Regions from separate parts of the Vreelandella sp. H-I2 genome, predicted to be linked through region 3. Evidence: predicted binding sites of a transcription regulator. Region 3 holds the regulator's gene; each other region holds the start of a gene.
The links. Region 3 encodes FNR, which switches genes on or off when oxygen is low (the NO sensors DNR and NnrR bind a similar motif). Its sites were predicted from a motif close to TTGATNTANATCAA; they were not measured.

Region 1: ubiT (ubiquinone anaerobic biosynthesis accessory factor UbiT) is a predicted target of FNR. The motif match lies at 1,086-1,099, and genes of this name have one in related genera.
Region 2: trhP (prephenate-dependent tRNA uridine(34) hydroxylase TrhP) is a predicted target of FNR. The motif match lies at 1,342-1,355, and genes of this name have one in related genera.

What each region holds. Positions count from the first base shown of each region.
Region 1 covers NZ_JBRAMC010000003.1:332,271-334,540, reverse strand. Annotated here, with positions in the region: gene ACUVOF_RS09495 (hypothetical protein) at 1-311, shown strand, start outside; gene ubiT (ubiquinone anaerobic biosynthesis accessory factor UbiT) at 512-1,009, opposite strand; gene ACUVOF_RS09485 (cytochrome c oxidase subunit 3 family protein) at 1,216-1,782, shown strand; gene ACUVOF_RS09480 (cytochrome C oxidase subunit IV family protein) at 1,800-2,102, shown strand; gene ACUVOF_RS09475 (hypothetical protein) at 2,119-2,270, opposite strand, start outside.
Region 2 covers NZ_JBRAMC010000006.1:124,856-127,125, reverse strand. Annotated here, with positions in the region: gene trhP (prephenate-dependent tRNA uridine(34) hydroxylase TrhP) at 1-1,239, opposite strand, end outside; gene ACUVOF_RS15750 (DMT family transporter) at 1,378-2,253, opposite strand.
Region 3 covers NZ_JBRAMC010000002.1:168,703-170,972, forward strand. Annotated here, with positions in the region: gene ttcA (tRNA 2-thiocytidine(32) synthetase TtcA) at 1-691, shown strand, start outside; gene fnr (fumarate/nitrate reduction transcriptional regulator Fnr) at 684-1,430, opposite strand; gene hemN (oxygen-independent coproporphyrinogen III oxidase) at 1,515-2,270, opposite strand, start outside.

The DNA.
Region 1 (2,270 bases), on a different contig from region 3:
GTGTTCACGCCGCCATTGTGGATGTCCATGCCAACGAAGTGGTGGCCAAGCAGTCAGCGACTATTTCAGGGACCGAGGAGCCTGCCTTCGTTTTTCAGTTTTCGGACATACTTGAAGCAGGAAAGCTCTATGACGTTCATTATTGGATAGATTCTAATTTTGGTGAGAGTAACGGCAGCGAAGGGGTGTGTGATCCGATTAATGTTGATCACCAATGGCGTTTTGCCTTCGCCGAAATCAGCGACAATATGAATGAGGTAGTACAACTTACTCCGGAAGACCAAGCGCCCGTTTGTGCCACCTTTGAATGACCTAGGGTTTACTTGGTGTCATTTGTACGAATACTGGCTCTCATTGATGCACCTAGAAAATCATTAAGTCCTTATTGCCATAGGTGCATCGTAACGAACACTTCTACCCAACGCGTACTCGGTACATCTTAATAATGGCTGGCTTCGGCGCTTATGCCGGAGCTGGCGATTAAATGCCATGGCTGCTGGGTGTGTTCAAATTACTTTCTCCTCGTCAGGCTTTCTAGCCCGAGTAATAGTTCACCCAAACGCCCCTGGGCAAGGCCTTCTTCGCAACCATCCAATAGATTCTTTAGCGTCAATCCCAGCTCGGTGTCCCCTTCGATTATTAAGCGACGCTGAAAAAAAAGGCTATCGGGATCCTCACGGCGCGTAGCAAGGCACAGAAATTCACGCCAACCGCCTCGAATGGTCGCCTCGCCCTCTTCAGAACATAATATTAAGCGCCTAGCCTCTAGTGTCAGGCTTAGCGTCACTCCTAAATCGTCGATAACCAGAGTGATACGCCGCCCTTCTAAAGCATCGAATTCGCCCTCCTTGAGAGGTGTGGCAAAAGTACGGTTGAGCATGGGTTCGACTAAGTGTTGTTTTAAAACAAAAGGAACCCGAGGGTCTACAAGACGAATAAAGCGACTAGGCGTAGCAGAAAGAGGCAATGCAGCAGACGGCAGAGAAACAGGAAAAGGTGGCAGCGGCATGACGAACTCTCCAAGGTAAAGGTAACAGGGGCAAATTTCATCCAACATATGCTAAGCGCAGCGATGGCGCTTCGTACTGACATATATCAAGGAGACAAAATATTGATTCGATATTAACATGTATATAATATACAACTTAATAGATTGATATTTTTCAGCCCGAGATCCATGTGAAACCCGGCCAGTGCTACCAGCGTGGAGAATTAATGAATCGCGAACTGCCCAACCCTGGATGGGGGCCCCTATCAGCACTGCCCGGCAACCCATTAATGTGGGTCTTGATTCTGAGCGAAATGTTGGTTTTTACTGCTTTTTTTGCGCTCTACGCCGGTCAACGCGCCCTTGACCCCGCGCTATTCAATGCCTCACAACAGCAGCTTGATCCGGTATTGGGCGGCCTCAACACCCTGGTGCTATTGACCAGTGGACTCTTCGTGGCCTTTGCCGTTGAGGCAATAAGCGCCGAACGACGACAGCGCAGCCGACAGTGGTTAGGTGCCGCGATACTGCTAGGTACACTATTCTGTGTGATCAAGGTTTTTGAATATACGAGTAAGTTTAGTGCTGGACTAACGCCAGAAACGAATGCCTTTTTTGGTTTTTATTATGGATTGACCGCTTTTCACTTCGCCCATGTGGTGTTCGGGTTGTTGCTGCTGGGTTTGGTGAGCTGGCGGACTTCCACCGAGAACGTGGAAACGGCAGCAGCTTTCTGGCATATGGTTGATCTTATTTGGATCCTGCTTTATCCGCTGATCTATCTACTTAGATGATAGTAAAAGAGGTAACGATGACAGCACTACCCGGCACACGACGCCTACTCATTACTTGGGCCATGCTAATGGTATTGACCGGCGTTTCCATGGTTTCAGCCCGGTTAGACCAAACCGGTGATTGGCAGGCACTTCCCCTATGGTCAGTTGCTCTGGTATTAGTGGCAACCGGTTTCAAAGCCCACCGTGTACTAATGGTCTATCTTAATTTGCGCGCTGCTACGCCTGCCTGGAAAGGCATTTTCATTGCCCTGACGCTACTAACGCTAACATTGATTGCAGCAGGCTATTTGGCCGGCCGCTTTAAGCTAGTGGGTTAGCCCTGGCAGGATAGAATTAGCGCAGCGTAGAATCGGAGCCTGGCATATCATGGGGGCGAGTTGCCGCATTCGCCCAAGCCTCCAGCAATCGACCCAAGCGCATTAAGCCATAAACGACGAAGGGCACTAACAGCATCAGCCCTACCCCCCAGTCACGGTTATTGATAA
Region 2 (2,270 bases), on a different contig from region 3:
GGCTTCGCCCCGCTGGTTCTCGATATGTGTGAGCACAAAACGGCGATTACCCCCGGGCAGCATCAGCTCCATGCTATCCCCTACCTCGAAGCGGTTTTTAACCTCTATTTCCAAGGTTCCACGCGCCGAGTCGTACCCCAACACTTCACCGACGAACTGTTGATGCACACCAATAGAATGCCCCTGCTCGTAATTTTGGAATTCACCATGAACATGGCGTTGGTAGAAGCCTTCGGTGTATCCCCTATTGGCCAAGTTCTCAAGCTCATCCATTAGCTCCCGATTAAAAGGACGCCCCGCAACGGCATCATCAATGGCTTGCCGGTAAACTTGCGCGGTACGCGCGACGTAATAATGGGATTTCGTGCGCCCCTCGATCTTTAGCGATGCTACCCCCATTTGCGTCAATCGAGCCACGTGCTGCACCGCTCGCAGGTCTTTGGAGTTCATGATATAGGTACCGTGTTCGTCTTCATACACGGGCATCAGCTTGCCAGGGCGGGAAACATCTTCAATCAGTGCCGAGAGCTCATTTTGATCGGCGGCAACAGCCGGGCCGCTGTCCTGAGCAGGTATTAAGTCACCTTTATCGTCGTGGCTTGCGGCCACTGTGTTGTATTTCCAGCGACAAGCATTGGTGCAGGTGCCCTGATTGGGATCACGATGATTGAAATACCCCGACAGCAGACAGCGCCCCGAATAGGCGATACACAGCGCACCGTGGACAAACGTTTCAATCTCCAGATCCGGGCACTCGGCGCGTATTTCGCCGATCTCTTCCAATGATAGCTCCCGGGATAAAATAATGCGGCTAATGCCCTGGCGCTGCCAGAACCTGGCAGCGGCCCAGTTAACGACGTTTGACTGTACCGACAGATGAATCACTTGATCCGGCCAGCGATCACGCACCATCATTATCAAACCGGCGTCCGACATGATCAGCGCATCGGGGCCAGCTTCAATCACCGGTTCCATATCTTGTAGGTACGTTTTTAGCTTGCTGTTATGCGGGGCAAGGTTGGATGCAACGTAAAACTGCTTGCCTCGCGTGTGGGCGTAGTCAATACCCCGATGCAGGTTATCAATTTTAAAATCGTTGTTGCGCACCCGGAGTGAATAGCGCGGCTGCCCTGCATACACCGCATCGGCGCCATAGGCAAACGCGTAACGCATGTTCTTGAAGGTACCCGCAGGGGAAAGCAGTTCGGGAGCTTGCTTGAGTCGTTCGGGGGCTTGCATCAACAGTCACCGTTATCAGGACGATGGTACGCAGCGTGCTGCGACGAAAAGGCTGGATTATAACCAGCCCAAGCTCGCTGTCCGGGCCAGCTGACCAATTCGATGACGTAGATCAAAAAGTAATTGTTCGGTGGCGTTTTAAGCCGTCGGACGGCGCTTGAGGGTCGTGCTTCGATCGTGGTATGCCACCGCTAACCCGCTGCCCATTATCAAGGCGCTGCCTACCCAGACCCAGAGATCCGGCATTTCGCCCCAGAACCACCAGCCCAGCAGTACCGCCCAGAGCATGGCGGTGTAATCAAACGGCGCAGCGATGGCCGCGGGCGCAAACCGAAAAGCCAAGGTAATAAAGGCGGTGGCCGCGACCCCAAGCACCCCAGATGCGAAAAACCCCACCCAATGCCAAGGCTGAGGGGCCTGCCACACCCAAGGCAACGTTACGGCCGTCACGATAAGCGGCACACAGGTCATGTAAAACAGCATTGCCCATAGATGCTCACGAGCGCCATAACGACGGGCGGTAATCATCATGAGTGCATAAAACAGTGCGGCCCCCACTAATACTAATGCGCCAACTTGAAACGCATCGCCATTAGGACGGACGACAATCAGCACGCCAACAAACCCGACTAACGAAGCGATCAGCACGGGTGGATCAATACGCTCACCTAATAATGGTACCGATAGCAGGGTCACAAACAGCGGTGCTACAAAGGCAATGGCCGTGGCTTCTGCCAGCGGTAAAAGCGTTAACCCTAATACGAAACAGACCATGGTAGCGGTATAGATTAAGCCGCGCAGAAGATGCACACCCGGCCGCTTGGTACGCAGTTTACGCAAACCGCCGGCAAAATGGGCAAGCAGCGCAATCAATGGCAATGAGACTAAAGCGCGGAAGAAAATAATCTGCAGCGGCGAATGCACTTCGCCTAACCATTTGGAAACGGCGTCGCCTAGGGCGAGAAAAAGCACGCCCAAACACATGCAGAGTATGCCTTTCAGCGAGGTAGTCACCGCAATCTCCCTGTTAA
Region 3 (2,270 bases):
GATGCTGGAGATTTTGCGCAACTTGCAGCGCAATGCACCGATCAACTTTTCACTGCTGGCGGTCAATTTAGACCAAAAGCAGCCGGGATTTCCCGAGCACGTGCTGCCTAGTTACCTGGATAAGCAGGGCGTTGAATATCATATTGTCGAACGTGATACCTACTCGGTTGTAAAGGAGAAAACCCCAGAAGGCAAAACCACCTGTGCGCTCTGTTCACGCCTGCGGCGCGGCTCGCTGTATGGCTTTGCAGAAGAGATAGGCGCCAATAAAATTGCTTTGGGTCACCATCGCGAAGATATTCTTGAAACGCTGTTTCTCAATATGTTCTTTGGGGGCAACCTGAAAGCGATGCCGCCCAAGCTGCTCTCCGATGATGGCAAGAATATCGTCATTCGGCCTTTGGCTTATTGTAAAGAGGCGGATATTGCCGAGTTTTCTCGGTTGATGGAATTCCCGATTATTCCCTGCAATCTTTGTGGTTCCCAGCCTAATATGCAGCGCCAAGTGGTAAAAGAGATGCTCGCTGAATGGGATAAAAAGTTCCCCGGCCGCCTGGAAAGCATGTTTAAAGCCGTCACTAATATCGCGCCTTCCCAACTGGCAGACCGCAATCTGTTCGATTTTGCAGGTTTAGAGGCCAAGCAGGCAGAGTTACTGGCCGGGCGAATCCAGGCGTTTAACGTCAGCTAACCGTTTGCTGTTCTTCTTCGGTGAGAGTTATCAAACGCTGCATGTCGAGGATATTAACCTCTCGCCCCGAAACCGCCACTACATTTTGCTGCTGAAGGCGGCTTAAGATGCGGCTGACCGTTTCCACCGCCAGCCCGAGGTAGTTGCCGATATCAGCTCTGGGCATTGAAAGTCGAAAGCTGTAAGGCGAGTAACCCCGCCGACGAAAACGATCTGAAAGCGTAATCAAAAAGCTTGCCAGCCGCTGGTCGGCGGTTTTACGTGATAACAGGCGCATCATGCGCCGGTCGTCGCGTAATTCTTTGCTCATGCTGCGATACAACTGGCCACGTAGTTCGGGCAGCTCTTCTGACAGTAAATCCAGGCGGTCAAAGGGGATTTCGCAAACCGTGGTCGTTTCCAGGGCGATTACGCTCCCGGGATAGTGCTCTTCATCAATCCCATCCAGCCCGACCAATTCACTAGGTAGATAGAAATTGGTCAGTTGCTCGCTGCCGTTCCCCTCTGATGTGACTTGTTTAAGGCTGCCCGAACGTACCGCATAAACACTGGTAAAGGCATCTCCCTGGCGAAACAGTAGCGCGCCTTTTTTCAGCGGCGCACGGCGGCGAATAATGGCATCGAACTGTCCCATGTCGTCCAGTTCAAGGGCAAGCGGCAAGCACAGTGAACTCAAACTGCAGGTTTGGCAGCGAGCTTCGTGGAGTAGCGAGCGTCTGGGGCTCATGGATTCCAGCATGCGTTGCTCCTTAAGTGAGTGCCGCTTATCGATTAGAAAAACCTTACTTATTATAGTCGCTATGGCATGCCTGCTTAAAGATTATTAAACAATCTTTGAGTAGCCTTGGCCCGTTTGCTGCGGCAGGTGAGCATCAAACGCCATCGCTATATGGCGAATGAGCAGTCGGCCCATGGGGGTAGCGCTTAGTTGATCGCCGCTTCGCGTTAGCAGACCATCTTGCTCGGCGCTTCGCAGATGTTCAAGTGCTGGCGCAAAGTAGCGCGGAGCATCAATGTTCCAGCGTTGACTAACCGTGGCCAAATCAATACGCATATCGCACATCAGCCGCTCAATCACGTCCCGCCGGATCAGGTCGTCATCGCTTAAGCGTATGCCACGCACCGTGGCAAGCTGCCCCTGATCCAGCGACGCTTCGTAGCGTGTCAGATCACTAGGATTTTGCGCATAGATATCATCAATGCGAGAAATCGCCGAAACGCCAAGACCAATTAAGTCACACTGGGCGTGGCTGGAGTAGCCTTGAAAGTTACGCTGTAGCGAGCCTTCACGCTGGGCAACGGCTAAGCTGTCGTCAGTACGGGCAAAGTGATCCATACCGATATGCACATAACCCGCCGCGGTGAGCATTTCAATAGTGGTACGAAGAATCGCCAGCTTCTCTTCGCCTCCTGGCAAGTCATCGACATTAATGCGCCGCTGAGGGGGAAAGCGCTCATGCATATGGGCGTAATTAAACACAGAAAGCCGTGCGGGGTTCAGCTCAATTACCTGGCGCAAGGTGTCAGCAAAGCTCTTTTCAGTTTGAAACGGCAGGCCATAAATCAAATCAAGATTCAA